DNA from 2 places in the Nocardioides sp. NPDC004968 genome. Region 2 is predicted to be linked to the other one. Evidence: riboswitches for the same ligand, from Rfam matches in the RefSeq annotation. Region 2 holds a riboswitch; the other holds the start of a gene.
What was found. A riboswitch is a leader RNA that binds a small molecule or an ion and turns the genes downstream of it on or off. The one in region 2 is predicted to bind thiamine pyrophosphate.

Region 1 (7,816 bases), on a different contig from region 2:
GCCTACCCAGCCAGACGACCGCCACGATCCCCGCTGTGAGCAGGGACAACGGCACCAGGTGGGCCAGACCGTAAGCCTGCATGACGGAAGTCTGACGGGATTCTCGAAAAAATTCTTCCCAACCCGCGTCATGGGTCCGCGGGTGGCCCGTTTCATCGGCGTGAAGGTCGCCCACCGGTGGGGGGTGGACGAACTTCCAGGTGGCGGTCCCTCTGAATGCACACTGCGGGGGTGGTGTGCAATCAGAGGGACGCCTCGCTTTTGGGTGCAGGAATTCCCGGTTAACCGGGCCTCTACAAATTTTTCAGGCTACAGCGTTCCGGTCACCGCGGTCGCGTAGAGGTCCTCGTCGTGATGGAGCTCCGCGACGAGCCCCTGCTCCCGCATCAGGCTCGCGGTGACGGGCGCCTGCTCCTGGCCGGCCTCGATGATGAGTACGCCGCCGGGAGCCAGATGCTTCGGAGCCTGCTCGATCACGCGGCGCTGGACGTCGAGCCCATCCGCGCCGCCGTCGAGAGCCACGTGGTGCTCGTGGTCGCGCGCCTCGGGCGGCATGTTCCGGATCTGGTCGCTCGGCACGTACGGGGCGTTGGCCACGATCACGTCGAGCTCGAGGTCGTGGGGGAGCGGGTCGTAGAGATCGCCGAGGAGCACCCGGTTCGGCGGCAGATTCTCCCGAGCGCACTCGACCGCCGCCGGGTCGATGTCGGTGGCCCAGACCTCCGCGTCCGGGAGACGTGCCGCGATGGCGGCGCCCAGCGCTCCGGTCCCGCAGCCGAGATCGAGCACCTTCAGGGCCGCGCCCCGCCCGGCCGTCCGGAAGGCGAGCTCGACCATCAGCGCCGAGCGCTGCCGGGGCACGAACACCCCCGGTGCGACCCGGATCCGGAGCCCGCAGAACTCGGCCCAGCCCAGGATGAGCTCCAGCGGCTCGCCGGCCACGCGGCGTACGACCATCTCCTCCCGCTCCAGGGCGGAGACCGGGGCGGACTCGAGCAGTGCCGCCTCGTCCTCGGCGAAGACGCAGCCGGCGGCGCGGAGACGAGCGACGAGCCCCGGATCGGGAGAGGTGGAGGTCATTGGAGAAGATTGGCACGTGGACGCCGTGACCCTGATCGGATTTATCGTGGCCGGGTATGCCGCGTTCGTGACGATCGCGGCCGTGCTCGGCGTGGTGCTGAAGGCGCCCCGGCCGAAGTGGCTGGACCAGGTCGCGTGGATGCTGGAGATCCTGGCCGTCGTGCTCGCGATCGGTGCGCTGGCGGCCTGGTCGGGCGGACGCAAGCCGGAGTCACTGTCGACCTTCCTGGGCTACCTCGGCGCGCTGGTGTGCCTGATGCCGCTCGCTCTGCAGACGATGCGTGGGGACCGCTCGACCTGGTCCTCGGGCGTGATCGCGGCGGCTGCCCTGGCGACGGGTGTCGTGGCCGTACGCGTCATGATGGTCCGGTGACCGCGACCTCCCCTGCCAAGACTCGTTCCGGTCCGCACCTGGTGCTGCTGACCGTCTACGCGATCTTCGTGCTCGCCGCGGGAGCCCGGTCGCTGGTGCAGGTCTTCACCGACTTCGACGAGGCCCCGATCGCCTACTCGCTCTCGGTCGTCGCCGCGGCGACGTACGTCGCGGGCTGGTTCGCGATCCGCCGGGCCGCCGCCGGGTCGGCGGGCTTCGCGAAGATCATGCTGTGGATCGAGTTGGCCGGCGTCATCGTGGTCGGTGTCCTGTCCCTGGCCGTCCCGTCCTGGTTCCCGGATGACTCGGTATGGTCGAAGTTCGGGAGCGGATACGGTTTCGTTCCTGCCCTGTTGCCGATCCTGGGTCTGCTCTGGCTCTGGAAGGTCAACCCGAAGGAGACGGATGAGTCAGTCGACAGCCACCGCGATCTCGCCTGACTCGGGGGAGCACTGGTCCGCTCCGGGAGCGTGGACAGTCGCCGACGGCGTGCACCGGATCCCGCTGCCGCTGCCGATGGACGGGCTCAAGGCGGTCAACATCTACGTCCTCGAGGGCGACGACGGGCTCTCGCTGGTCGACGGTGGCTGGGCGATCACCGAGGGGCGGGAAGCGCTCGAGTCCGGGCTGAAGAAGCTCGGCTTCGAGTTCGGCGACATCCGGCGGTTCCTGGTCACCCACGTGCACCGCGACCACTACACGCTCGCCTCGGTGCTCGGTCAGGAGTTCGGCGCGGACGTACTCCTTGGCGCCGGCGACCGGCCCACTCTCGAGCTCACCAACGGCGACCTCGACGGCTGGGTCTCGACCGACCGGCTGCTCGCCCACGCCGGTGCGCACGAGCTGGCCGCGAAGTGGGCCGCCAACCCGCCGCCCGCGCCCGATCTGTCCCACTGGCGGATGCCCGACCAGTGGCTGGAGGGCGACGTACGCCTCGACGTGGCCGGCCGCGACCTCGATGCCGTGCACACCCCCGGGCACACCCAGGGCCACTACGTCTATGCCGATCTGGCCGGCTCGGTCCTCTTCGCCGGCGACCACGTGCTGCCCACGATCACGCCGTCGATCGGCTTCGAGCCGGTGCCGGTCATCGACCCGCTGGGCGACTTCATGGCGTCGCTGACCAAGGTCCGCACCCTGCCCGACCTGCGGCTTCTCCCCGCCCACGGGCCGGTCGCCTCGTCGTCGCACGCCCGCGTCGACGAGCTCCTGGCCCATCACGAGTCGCGGCTCGCACAGTCGCTGGCGTCATTGCAGGCCGGTCGGCGCTCCGCGCTCGAGGTCGCCAACGACCTCGGTTGGACCCGCCACGAGCGTGCCTTCGCCGAGCTCGACTACTTCAACGCCGGCCTCGCCGTCATGGAGACCAAGGCCCACCTCGAACTGCTGGCCGCCCGCGGTCAGGCCACCCGCGAGGAGACCGAGACCAGCGTCTTGTTCGCCCCCGTCACCGGGTGAGCCGCATCGGGGTGTGCGGGATGTCGTCCTCGAGGAACTCCTCGCCGTCCTTCACGAACCCGAACTTGGCGTACCAACCGGCCAGCGGCGACTGAGCGTCGAGGACGACGTCGCGGTCGGTGAGGGCCTCGACGGCGGCGGCCATGATCACGTCGGCCAGGCCCTTGCCGCGGTGCGTGGGGGCGAGGACGACGCGGCCGATCCGCCACACGTCGCCGTCGTCGAGGATGCGGGCGGTGCCGGCGAGCTGGTCGCCGTCGCTCAGCACCACGTGACGCGTCCCGGGCTCGAGGTCGCGGCCGTCCAGATCGAGGTACGGGCAGTCCTGCTCGACGATGAAGACGTCCTGGCGCAGCCGCCACAGGGCGTACGCGGTCTTGGGGGAGAGCTCATCGAAGGACGAGATGGCGACGTCGGTCATGGGTGGATTCTCGCAAGCAGTAGTGTTGGCGGGAACAGACAGGGGAGGCCGGAAGGCCTGAGAGTGCGGCGAACAGCGCCGCAGACCCTCCGAACCTGCTCCGGTTGATACCGGCGAAGGGAGTCAGGAATGCGCATGCGTACGCCTGCCATCGCTGCCACTGCTATCTCGGCGCTGCTGCTGTCCGCGTGCGGGGGCAGCCCCGCCGAGCCTGACGCCGACCCGTCGAGCGGCGCCGACGACAAGTCGGTCGTGCTGCTGACCCACGACAGCTTCACGCTGCCGAAGGAGGTGCTGGCCGAGTTCACCGAGAAGACCGGCTACACCGCCGAGATCCGGCACGCGGGCGACGGGGGCGAGCTGACCACCAAGATCGCCATGGACACCGGCAACCCCGACGGTGACGCGGTGTTCGGCGTCGACAACACCTTCGCCAGCCGGGCGATCGACCAGGGGGCGCTGGAGGCCTACACGCCGAAGACGGTCCCGGCCGGGGTCGACGAGTTCAACCTCCCGGGGGACGACAAGCACTTCCTCACCCCGGTCGACAACGGCAGCGTGTGCGTCAACATCGACACCGAGTGGTTCGCGGCGAAGAAGCTGACGCCGCCGGAGTCGCTCGACGACCTGGCGGAGCCTGCGTACAAGGATCTCTTCGTGACCCCCGGCGCCGCGACGTCGACGCCGGGGATGGCGTTCCTGCTGGCGACCGTCGCCGAGTACGGCGAGGACGGCTGGGCGGACTATTGGGGCAAGCTGATGGACAACGGCACCAAGGTCGTCGACGGCTGGGACCAGGCCTACTACTCCGACTTCACCCAGGGCGGCGGGAAGGGGACGCGGCCGATCGTCCTCTCCTACGACTCCTCGCCGGCCTTCACCGTCAAGGACGGCAAGACGACGACCAAGGCGCTGCTGGACACCTGCTTCCGGCAGGTCGAGTACGCCGGCGTGCTCGAGGGCGCCGACCACCCCGAGGGCGCCAAGGCGCTGATCGACTTCATGCTCTCCGACAGCGTGCAGGGGGCGCTGCCGGAGAGCATGTACGTGTTCCCCGTCTCCTCCGGCGTCGAACTGCCTGCCGACTGGGCGAAGTTCGCGCAGCAGCCGACCGCGCCGCTCTCGGTGGAGCCTGAGGAGATCGACGAGAACCGGGAAGCGTGGCTGGCGACCTGGAGTGACACGATCGCGCAGTGAGCTCCACCCGTCGTGCTGTGACCCGGCGAATCGGGACCCTGGTCGCGCTCGCCGCTCTCCCGGTGGCCGTGCTGGCGGTCTTCTTCGTCCTGCCGGTCATCGGGATGGTGCAGCGCGGCCTGTTCTTCGAGGGATCCTTCGATCCGTCGGTCGTGACCAGGATCCTGGGGCGCCCGGAGATCCAGCGGGCGCTCTGGTTCACGCTGTGGTCCTCGGGGCTGGCGACGGTGCTGAGCGTCGCGCTCGGGCTGCCGGCCGCGTTCGCGCTCTATCGGCTGAGCTTTCCGATGCAGCGGATCATCCGGGCGGGGCTGCTGGTGCCGTTCGTGCTCCCCACGGTCGTCGTCGGGGTCGCCTTCCGCGAGCTCATCGGCGAGGCCGGGCTGTTGGCCGGGTTGGGGCTCGACGGGACTCCGACCGCGATCATCCTCGGGCTGGTCTTCTTCAACGCCTCGGTGGTGATCCGCGCGGTCGGGGCGGCCTGGGAGTCGCTCGACCCGCGTCCCGGGGAGGCTGCTGCAGCGCTGGGCGCCTCGCCGGCGCGAGTCCTCCTGACGATCACGTTGCCGGCGCTGCGTCCCGCGATCGTCTCCGCGGCGTCGGTGGTCTTCCTCTTCTGCGCGACCGCTTTCGGGATCGTGCTCACCCTCGGCGGGGTGCGCTACAACAGCATCGAGACCGAGATCTACAAGCTGACCTTCACCCTGTTCGACCTTCCCGGTGCGGCGGTGCTGTCGGTGCTCCAGTTGGTGGTCGTCATCGGGCTGCTGGTCGTGGCCGGCTGGCTGCGCTCGGTGCCGGATGCGGCGCAGTCCCGGGTCGTCGTACGCCGCCGGCGGGTCTCGATGCGGGACATCCCGGCCCTGCTGTCGACGTCGGTCCTGGTCCTGCTGGTCGCCGGGCCGCTGCTCGCCCTGCTGCTCGGGTCGCTGCGAGACGATGACCGGTGGAGTCTCCGGAACTACACGGCCCTGCAGACTCCCGGGTTCGACCCTCCGCTGCCGGTTCCGGCCACGACCGCGCTGATGACCTCGCTGGCGGTCGCGGTGCAGGCGTCGTTGGTCGCGCTGACCCTCGGTCTGCTCGTCGCATTCGCGGTGACGCGTCGGTCCCGTTCGGTGGCCGAGCGGCGGGTACGTTCCGTCCTGGACGGGCTGTTCATGGTGCCGCTCGGGGTCAGCGCCGTCACGCTGGGGCTCGGGCTCTACCTGACCCTCGGGTCAGCCCCGCTCGACTTCCGCGACGAGCCGTGGCTGGTGCCGCTCGCGCAGGCTCTGGTGGCGTTGCCCCTGGTGGTGAGGACGTTGGTGCCGGTCCTCGGTTCGGTCGACGACCGTCTCCGCCAGGCCGCTGCCGGGCTCGGGGCCGGGCCGTTGCGCGCGGTCATGACCGTGGACGTACCTGCCATCTGGAAGCCGCTGCTCGCCTCCTCCGGGTTCGCCTTCGCGGCGTCGCTGGGGGAGTTCGGCGCGACGTCCTTCCTCGTCCGCGAGGAGCGCCCCACCCTCCCCGTCGTCATCCTGCGGTTGCTGTCCCGGCCGGGGTCCGACAACTACGGCATGGCCCTCGCCGCCGCCTGCGTCCTCGCCGCCACCACCGCCGTCGTGATGCTCCTCGTCGAGCGTCTCCGCGTACCTTCGATCGGAGCACTGTGAACCAGGATCGAGGTTGCGATGCTGTCGCTGCGTGAGGTGTCGGTGGCGTACGACGGGAAGGCGGCCGTCTCGGACGTCAGCCTGGAGCTTGCGGACGGGGAGGTGCTGGCGCTGCTCGGGCCATCGGGGTCGGGGAAGTCGACGCTGCTGCGGGCCGTGGCGGGCCTGGAGCCGGCGACGGGGGAGATCAGCTGGGACGGGCGCCCGCTGCGCGGGGTGCCGACGCACAAGCGTGGCTTCGCGCTGATGTTCCAGGACGGGCAGCTGTTCTCGCACCTCAGCGTCGCGAACAACGTCGCCTACGCGATGCGGTTGCGCCGGATCCCGGCGGCCGACCGTACGAGGAAGGTCGCCGACCTGCTGGAGCTCGTCGGCCTGGGCGGCTACCAGGACCGCCTCCCGGGCACGCTGAGCGGTGGCGAGCGGCAGCGGGTCGCGCTCGCGCGGGCTCTCGCCGTCGAACCGCGGCTGCTGCTCCTCGACGAGCCGCTCTCCGCGCTCGACGCCGGGCTGCGGGAACGGCTCGCGGGCGACCTGCGACGGATCCTGCACGAGGCGGGCACCACCGCGCTGATGGTCACCCACGACCAGGAGGAGGCCTTCGCGGTCGCCGACCGGATCGCGCTCCTGCGCGACGGTCACCTGGTGCAGGCGGGGACCCTGCGGGAGGTGTGGGCGAAGCCGACGGACACCTGGGCTGCCCTGTTCCTGGGCTACGCCCGCGTGCTCGAGGGGCCGGCGGCGTACACGGTCCTGAAGGCCGCCGGGATGGCACCGGCCGGCGCGGTCGCGCTCCGCCGCTCGGCCTTCGTCGCCGACCCGTCCGGACCGCTCACCGGCACCGTGGTCTCGGCCAGGGCCACGCCGGAGCAGCACCGGCTCGTCGTACGTCTCGATGACGTCGGGGAGGTCAACGCCGTCGCCGACTCGGCGCCGGCGCCGGGGGAGTCGGTCACGCTGAGGGTCGAGCCGAATCGGCTGGCGATCCCCGCATCGGCCGATGGATCAGGCACCCAGGAATCGGCAGAGCAACCACCGGCCACTTAGAATTAGCGGCTATGTATCGCCGCGCTCAGATCTTCCTCGTCAGCAGCGCGCTGATCTTCGGCCTGATCGCAGTCGTGACCGCGCAGATCGTCGACAAGCGCATGCTCGACCCGGAGGGCTTCCTCGGACCGTCCTGGCTCCGCCTTCCCCTCCTCGTCGGAGCTGCGCTCCTCGTCGACCTCGTGCCACGAACGCTGTGGATGGCGAAGTTCAAGTGGAAGGACATGGGCCCGATCTTCAAGGAGCGGCTCCGCACCCACTGGACCCGTGAGCGGCTGACGCTCGTGGCGTTGGGCATCGTCTGCTTCTACCTGGTCTACGTCTGCTACCGGAACCTCAAGTCGTTCCTGCCGTTCGTGGTGCCGGAGACCTACGAGTTCGACCACGAGCTGCACCTGATCGACAAGGCGGTGCTCTTCGGCGCCGACCCGGCGATCGTGCTCCACGACCTCCTCGGCACCGGCTGGGCGGCCTGGTTCCTCTCCTACATCTACATGTGGTTCCTGCCGCTGGTGCCGTTCGCCGTCGCCGGCTGGCTGGTGTGGTCGCGCAACCTCGCCTACGGCTACTGGTTCGTGAGCTCGC
Region 2 (7,816 bases):
TTGCCGGCGGTCAGCGGCACCGAGTTGGCGAAGACCCGGTACTGGTAGGCCGCGTCGCCGTACCCGTCGGGTCGGTTGCGACCGACGCTCGAGGCGACCAACGTCGCGCCGTGCGCGTCGGGCTCCTGGAACGACCAGTTGGGCAGACCGGTCTCGTCCGTCGACGACGTGCCGTCGGTGTAGAAGACGGTGACCGTGCCCGTGGCACCGTAGCTGCTGCCCGAGCCGAGCAGGACCAGCGCGTCGCCGCTGCCGCTCACCTTCACGGCTTGGCCGCCGCTGGCGACGTTGTCGGCCGTGCCGGGCGCGACGTCGGGCATCGTCAGGGTGGCGCCCAGCGCCTCGACCTCGGCCCCCCGGCCCAGGCCCACGTCGGCCAGCTTCTGGGCCGAGAAGCTGTTGCCGGCACCGTCGAAGTTCCCGGCGGTGGTGGCGCTCTCGTCGGTGACCCCGGTGTTGTTGAAGGCCGCCGCCAGATTGGCCATCGGCTCGCCGGAGCGCTCCACCCGCGTGCCGACCGCGGCACCCGCGCCGTCACCGCCGCGGTAGGCGGCCGTGGCGGTGAAGGTGCGCAGATGGAAGCCCGGACGCCGCTCGGGCACCCGCACCGAGAAGGTGACGGTGGCGCTGGCGCCCGGCTTCACGGCTCCCGAGACCGACCGCGAAGCCGGGGCGACCTGCCAGCCCACCGGTCCCCGGAGCGAGACCGTGAGCTTGCGCAGCGCCGCCGTCGATTGGTTGCGGACGGTGACCGGCACCTCGACGATGGCCGGCCCGTCGAGGTCGACCGCTCCGATGGCGACGCCGACCGTGTCTGTGGTCGCCGCAGCAGCCGCTGCTGGTGCCGCTGTGGTGGCGGCGGGGGCCATCAGAAGACCGCCGAGGGCGATCGTGAGCGCGAGAGCCGCGCGGGCGATGAACGACGGAGCGACCATGGTAGGTGCCTTTCGGAAGGTGAGGTTGGTAGGGATCAGGGGACGGGGGGCATCTCGGTCTGGCGCGAGTCGAGGCCGACCCTCGGCTTGCGCCAATTGCCGCGGGTGAAGTCGGGGATCTCCACCGGCTTGCCGTTCTTGGCCAGCGACTCGACGCTCAGCGGGACCGGTGAGCACCACATGGCCGAGTCGTAGACGTCGATGTCGGGGACCAGCCCGGCGCGCATCGTCTGGATGAGACGCCACTGCAGGATGTAGTCCATGCCGCCGTGACCGCTCCCGGAGGCGTCGTCCTCGAGCTCCTTCCAGAGCCAGTGGTCGAACTCTTGGCGCAGCGCCTTGAAGCCGCGCCAGGTGTCGCCGCTGTGCAGCGGCTCGGCGTAGACGCGGGCGCCGGTCGAGTCGCCGCCGACGTAGTCCTCGAACAGGCCGCGGCTGCCCTCGATGCTGTTGATGCGGCTGTAGGGCCGGGGCTGGCTCACGTTGTGCTCGGCGCTGATGGTGCGACCCCCGGAAGTGGTGATCTCGCAGCTGATGCGGTCGCCGTTGATGTACTCCTCCTTCCACGACCGGTGGTCGCGGGGGACGAAGCGCTCGCGGTAGTCGGCCAGGCCCCGCGGCGCGGTCGCGGTGGCGGCCAGCGTGACGGCTCGGTCGCCGCGGTTGACGTCCATCGCGGCAGCGATCGGCGCCAGGCCGTGCATCGGGTAGAAGCTGGCGGTGCTGCGGGTGTGCCACAGGCGCCGCCAGTCGTCGGTGTAGTAGCCGTCGTTGAACAGCAGGGCTCGCAGATCGTGCAGGTAGCCGCCGGCGCCGTGGGTGATGTCGCCGAAGACCCCCTCGTGCGCCATCTTGAGCATCGCCAGCTCGTTGCGGCCGTAGCTGCAGTTCTCGGCGAGCAGCAGGTGCTTCCGGGTCATCTCGGAGGTGTTGACGAGGTCCCACAGTTCGTTGAGCTGCGTGGCGATCGGCAGCTCGACGGCGACGTGCGCGCCGGCCAGCATCGAGGTGCGCGCCTGGTCGTAGTGGAACTCCCAGGGGGTGGCGATGTAGATGAGGTCGAGCTCCTCGCGGTCGAGCATCTGCTTGAAGGAGCCACGCTTGCCGCCGTACTCCTTGGGGCGGGTCTTGCCGCGCGCGACGAGGTCGTCGGCCACCCGCGTGGCGCGGTCGGCGCGGATGTCGCACACCGCGACCACCTGCGCGCCGGGGATGTCGGCCCAGCCACGGGCCATCCCGAAGCCGCGGTTGCCGAGGCCGATCAGCCCGATGCGGACGATCTCGTGCGCCTCGAAGGGCTGGTTGACCATGGTGCGCTGGCCGGCGGCCCGCGCCGGGGTGGCGCCGGCGGTGAGGGCGCCGATGCCCAGGGCGGCCCCGCCCACTGCGGCGGCGGAGCCCAGGACGCTGCGCCGGGAGAACCCGGTAGCGAGCTTGGTGTCGGGCGTGGTGATGGACGTCGTCTGCATGTCTTCGCTCCGAAGTCGAGGTCGGGCCGACACGGCCTGAGTGATCGTTTATGATCGAATCAACGCTTGTATCGGCAGAATCAATCGCTCAGGGAAGACTGTAGGGCACGTCACATCGCGGCGCCAGACCTTCGCGCGCCGCGATCGTCGATCGACACGATCGGCTCGTCGCGGGGGTCAGGGGCGACGGGGCGACGGCGCCGCGGATCTCGACCTACCAGAGGTATCCCGCTGGATGGGCCTAGGGCTGGGGGTTCTCGGTGGTGCGCGCTATGGTCGGAGACGTCCACACGGGAGTCCGCGGCAGCGGGCTGAGAGGGAGCTAAGGCCGCTCCGACCGTTACACCTGATCCGGATCATGCCGGCGAAGGAAGTGATTGGTTGTGCCTCTTCCACCTATTTTCTGCCTGGTCTCCTCGAGCGAAGATCTCGCGCTGCTGCCTGCCTTCGCGGAGCTCGGCGTCGCCGGCTTCCAGGTGCGCGACAAGGCAGCGACGACCCGCGAGCTGCTCGCTCTGACCGCGGCCGTGATCGAGCGGGTCGGGACGTACGACGCCTGTGTGGTCGTCGACGACCGGCTCGACGTGGCGCTCGCGTCCGGTGCGCACGGCGTCCACCTCGGCGCCTCCGACCTTCCGCTGGCCGAGGCCCGGCGGATCGCCGACGCGGCCGCGCCGGGGTTGATCATCGGCGCGACGTGCCGGGACCGCGTGGCGGTCGAGGCGGCCGCCGCCGCGGGCGCTGACTACGCCGGCTTCGGGCCGGTCTTCGCCACCACATCCAAGGCCGGGCTTCCCGATCCACTGGGGGTCTCCGCGGTCTCCGACGCGGCCGGAGTCCTCCCGCTGATCGCGATCGGCGGGATCTCGACCGCTTCCGCCGGTGCCGTACGCGCCGCCGGCGCCCACGGGGTCGCCGTGATCGGCGGGCTCTGGCGACAACCCGACCCACTCCAGGCCGCGAAGGAGCTCGTGGAAGCCGTCGGCTGATGCGCGTGCGGATCCTCGGTGCCGGGATCGTCGGGCTGTCCGTGGCCGACGAGCTGATCCGTCGCGGGCATGAGGTCACGATGGTCGATCCGGCGCCGGGCTCGGGGGCCTCGTACGCCGCGGCCGGCATGCTCAGCCCGGCCGGTGAGGCCTGGTACGGCGAGGAGGACCTGACCCGGCTCTGCCTGTCCTCCCTCGCGCTCTGGCCCGACTTCGCCGCCAGGCTCGGGGTGGCAGTGCACACCCGCGGGACCCTGCTGGTCGGCGTCGACGCCGGGGACGTCCAGCAGGTCGAGCGGCAGCTCTCGGTGCTCGACCTCGCCGGGGTCTCTTACGAGAGACTCGTACGCCGCGCGCTGCTCGCCCGCGAACCCGGACTCGGCCGCGTCGCCGGCGGGGCCTTCCTCGCCGAGGACCACTCGGTCGACCCGCGTGCGGTTGTCGCGGCCCTGCTCGAACGGTTGTCCACGCTGGTCGAGCCCGGCGAGCGCCAGCGAGCCGGTGTCGAGACCAACACCGTCACCGTCATCGCCACGGGTGTGAACCTCCCCGATCCGTACTCCTCCCTCATCCGCCCGGTGCGCGGAGACGTGGTGCGCGTACGGACGCAGGAGCGGGTGGAACGGACGGTGCGGGCCTGGGCGCACGGCGAGCAGATCTACGTGGTGCCGCGGATCGACAGCGACGAGGTGGTCATCGGGGCCACCACCGAGGAGCGCGACGGTCCGCTGCTGCCGACCGTCGAGGGCGTGTGGCGGCTGCTCGACTCCGCCCGCCGGGTCGTGCCGGCGCTCGACCGCGCCAGCGTGGTGGAGGTGACCTCGCGCGACCGCCCGGGGACCGCCGACAACCTTCCTCTCGTCGGCTCGACCCACGAGCCGGGCGTCGTGCTTGCCGCGGGTGCCTACCGCAACGGGGTCCTGCTCGCGCCGCTCATCGCGCAGCTGGTGGCCGACCACATCGAGACCGGTTCAGTGGAACCCGCGGTCGATCCGCGCCGGTTCCGGATGAAGGAGGACGGATGAAGATCACCGTGAACAGCGAGCCGACGGAGGTCAGCGGCACCGTTGCCGACCTGCTCGAGGCACGTACCGGCGACCGGCGGCCGAGCGGCATCGCCGTCGCCGTGGACGAGGAGATCGTGCCGCGCGACGACTGGGCGCGCTGGCAGCTCCGGGACGGTCATGTCGTCGAGATCGTGACGGCGGTGCAGGGCGGATGAGCAGCATCTTGAAGATCGCTGGCCACGAGCTGTCCTCACGCCTCTTCCTCGGCACCGGCGGCCTGCCCAACCTGGCCCTGCTCCCCGACGTCATCGACGCGGCCGAGCCCGGTCTGGTGACGGTCTCGATGCGGCGTACGTCCTCGACGGCCTCCGGCGGGTTGCTCGAGACGCTTCGCGCGGCGAAGGTGCCGATCCTGCCCAACACCGCGGGCTGCCTCTCGGCACGCGAGGCGGTGCTGACCGCCGAGCTCGCCCGCGAGGCGCTGGAGACGGACTGGGTCAAGCTGGAGGTGATCGGTGACGAGACCTCGCTGATGCCCGACGCCGTCGAGCTCGTCGAGGCCGCCGAGCAGCTGGTGCGCAAGGGCTTCACGGTCCTTCCGTACGCCACCGACGACCCCGTCCTCGCCCGCCGGCTCGAGGACGCCGGCTGCGCGGCGGTGATGCCGCTCGGCTCGCCGATCGGGTCCGGGCTGGGGCTGCTGAACCCGTATGCGATCGAGGCGGTCGTTGCTGCGGTGTCCGTGCCGGTCGTGCTCGACGCCGGTGTCGGCACGGCCTCGGACGCGGCCCTCGCGATGGAGCTCGGCTGCTCCGCGGTCCTCGCCGCCACCGCGGTGACCCGCGCCGACGACCCGGTCGGGATGGCTCGCGCGCTGCGCCTGGCCGTCGAGGCCGGGCACGCTGCCCGCGCCGCCGGCCGGATCCCGCGCCAAGCGGTCGCCCGGGCGTCGTCTCCGATGGAAGGCCGGATCGCATGACCGCGCTGCCGCGACTGCTCGTCCTCACCGACCGCTCCCAGCTGCCGCTCGGCCGCAGCCTGGTCGCGACGATGGCAGCGTGCGCCGAGGCCAGCCTGACCCACGTCGTACTCCGTGAGCTCGATGAGCCCCTGGAGCATCGAGCAAAGCTGGCCGAGCTGCTCGCCGGACTCGGCCTGAACGTCATCGCCGCCCACACCCCTCTCCCTGCCGCAGTCGGCCTGCACCTGCCCGCCTCCGCGAGCAGTAGCACCTCGTCCGTAGGGCCACCCCGCGGCCGCAGCTGCCACAGCGCCACCGAGGTCGCCCGCGCGGCCGAGGAGGGGTTCGACTACGCGATGCTGAGCCCGTACGCGCTGACCGAGTCCAAGCCGGGTTACGGGCCGCCGCTCGGGCCGGAGGTGTTCGCTGGCCTGCCGCTCCCGACGTACGCCTTGGGCGGGATCACCCCGGACAACGCCGCGGCGGCGGTGGCGGCCGGGGCCCACGGGGTGGGCGTGATGGGGGCGGTGATGCGCGCGGAGGAGCCGGCCGCGGTCGTCCGCGACCTGCTGGCCGCCCTCGGCACGACGGCGGTGACGTCGTGAACCCGCCGGTCGCGCTCACCGTCGCGGGCACCGACTCCGGGGGAGCGGCGGGCACGGCGGCTGATCTGGCCACCTTCGCCGCGCTCGGGGTCCACGGAGCCTGCGTGATCACCGCCGTCACCGCCCAGGACACGACCGGGGTCAGCGACATCCACGCCGTCCCGCTCGCCACCGTCGAGGCCCAGCTCCACGCCGTCTTCGACGACCTTCCCGTCGCGGCGGTCAAGACCGGCATGCTCGGCAGCGCCGAGGTGGTCGAGCTCGTCGCGCGCCTCTGCACCGGCCGGCCGCTCGTCGTCGACCCCGTCCTGGTCGCCACCTCCGGCGCGGTGCTCGGCGGGGACGACGTACGCCGCGCCTATCTCGACCACCTGCTCCCCGTCGCCACCGTCGTCACCCCCAACCTGGACGAGGCACGGGCGTTACTCGGCCACGACGGTTCGCCCGCCGACCTCGCGGTTGCGCTCGCTCTCCGCTCGACCAGCGGGTGCGCCGTGATCGTCACCGGCGGTGACCCGGAGGCAACCGGGACGTGCACGGACTGGCTCGCCGAGCCGGGGGAACCGCCGATCCCACTCACGCATCCCGCCGTCCCGACGAAGAACGACCACGGCACCGGCTGCACCTACAGCTCGGCCCTGGCCGCCCACCTCGCCCACGGCGCCCCGCTGCGCGAAGCGGCGGAGCAGGCGGCCGCGTACGTCACCCGACAGCTCGCCGCAAGCCGGCACTGGACTCTCGGCCGCGGCCGAGGACCGATCGCCCACCTGAACACCTGAGGAGACCGCATGACCGTGCACCCCGCCCACACCCGCCTCGAGATCGGCGACCTGAAGGTCCCGGTGACCCGGGTCGCGCTCACCAACGGCGAGACCTTCGACCGCTACTGCACCGAGGGCCCCGGCTCGCAGCCGGAGCAGGGCCTCCCGCCCCGCCGCCTCGAATGGATCGAGGAACGCGGCGACACCGAGCAGTACGACGGACGCCCGGCAGACCTCCGGGACAACGGCAAGACCGCCGTACGCCGCGGAGCAGCCACCGAGGAATGGCAGGGCGAGCGCCGGAAGCCGCGAAAGGGCGCCAACATCTCCCAGATGCACTACGCGCGCCAGGGCATCATCACCAAGGAGATGGCCTATGTCGCGGTGCGGGAGAGCTGCGACCCCGAGCTGGTCCGCGAGGAGGTGGCGGCGGGCCGGGCGATCATCCCGAACAACGTCAACCACCCCGAGTCCGAGCCGATGATCATCGGCAAGCGCTTCCTGGTGAAGATCAACGCGAACATCGGCAACTCCGCGGTCACCAGCAGCATCGCGGAGGAGGTCGACAAGCTCACCCACGCGATCACCTGGGGCGCGGACACGGTGATGGACCTGAGCACCGGCGACGACATCCACACCACCCGCGAGTGGATCCTGCGCAACTCACCCGTCCCGATCGGCACCGTCCCGATCTATCAGGCCCTGGAGAAGGTCAACGGCGAGGCCGACAAGCTGACCTGGGAGGTGTTCCGGGACACCGTCATCGAGCAGGCCGAGCAGGGCGTCGACTACATGACGATCCATGCGGGAGTCCTGCTGAGATACGTCCCGCTCACCGCGAACCGCGTGACCGGCATCGTGTCCCGAGGCGGCTCGATCATGGCCGGCTGGTGTCTCGCGCACCACCAGGAGAGCTTCCTCTACACCCACTTCGACGAGCTCTGCGAGATCTTCAAGCAGTACGACGTCGCCTTCTCCCTCGGCGACGGGCTCCGCCCGGGCTCCACCGCCGACGCCAACGACGAGGCCCAGCTCAGCGAGCTGCGGACGCTGGCCGAGCTCACCGAGAGGGCCTGGGAGCACGACGTA

Region 1: another riboswitch for thiamine pyrophosphate. It lies ahead of ABZU72_RS03090 (thiamine ABC transporter substrate-binding protein); the one in region 2 lies ahead of ABZU72_RS27230 (thiamine phosphate synthase).

The regions. Positions count from the first base shown of each region.
Region 1 covers NZ_JBEXJF010000002.1:113,894-121,709, forward strand. The annotation lists gene ABZU72_RS03060 (TIGR02206 family membrane protein) at 1-82, opposite strand, end outside; gene ABZU72_RS03065 (putative protein N(5)-glutamine methyltransferase) at 310-1,080, opposite strand; gene ABZU72_RS03070 (hypothetical protein) at 1,097-1,453, shown strand; gene ABZU72_RS03075 (hypothetical protein) at 1,450-1,893, shown strand; gene ABZU72_RS03080 (MBL fold metallo-hydrolase) at 1,859-2,911, shown strand; gene ABZU72_RS03085 (GNAT family N-acetyltransferase) at 2,901-3,332, opposite strand; TPP riboswitch at 3,363-3,471, shown strand; gene ABZU72_RS03090 (thiamine ABC transporter substrate-binding protein) at 3,468-4,529, shown strand; gene ABZU72_RS03095 (ABC transporter permease subunit) at 4,526-6,184, shown strand; gene ABZU72_RS03100 (ABC transporter ATP-binding protein) at 6,203-7,231, shown strand; gene ABZU72_RS03105 (phosphatase PAP2 family protein) at 7,243-7,816, shown strand, end outside.
Region 2 covers NZ_JBEXJF010000053.1:11,242-19,057, forward strand. The annotation lists gene ABZU72_RS27220 (NEW3 domain-containing protein) at 1-935, opposite strand, end outside; gene ABZU72_RS27225 (Gfo/Idh/MocA family oxidoreductase) at 971-2,404, opposite strand; TPP riboswitch at 2,685-2,794, shown strand; gene ABZU72_RS27230 (thiamine phosphate synthase) at 2,788-3,393, shown strand; gene thiO (glycine oxidase ThiO) at 3,393-4,418, shown strand; gene thiS (sulfur carrier protein ThiS) at 4,415-4,615, shown strand; gene ABZU72_RS27245 (thiazole synthase) at 4,612-5,379, shown strand; gene ABZU72_RS27250 (thiamine phosphate synthase) at 5,376-5,966, shown strand; gene thiD (bifunctional hydroxymethylpyrimidine kinase/phosphomethylpyrimidine kinase) at 5,963-6,745, shown strand; gene thiC (phosphomethylpyrimidine synthase ThiC) at 6,755-7,816, shown strand, end outside.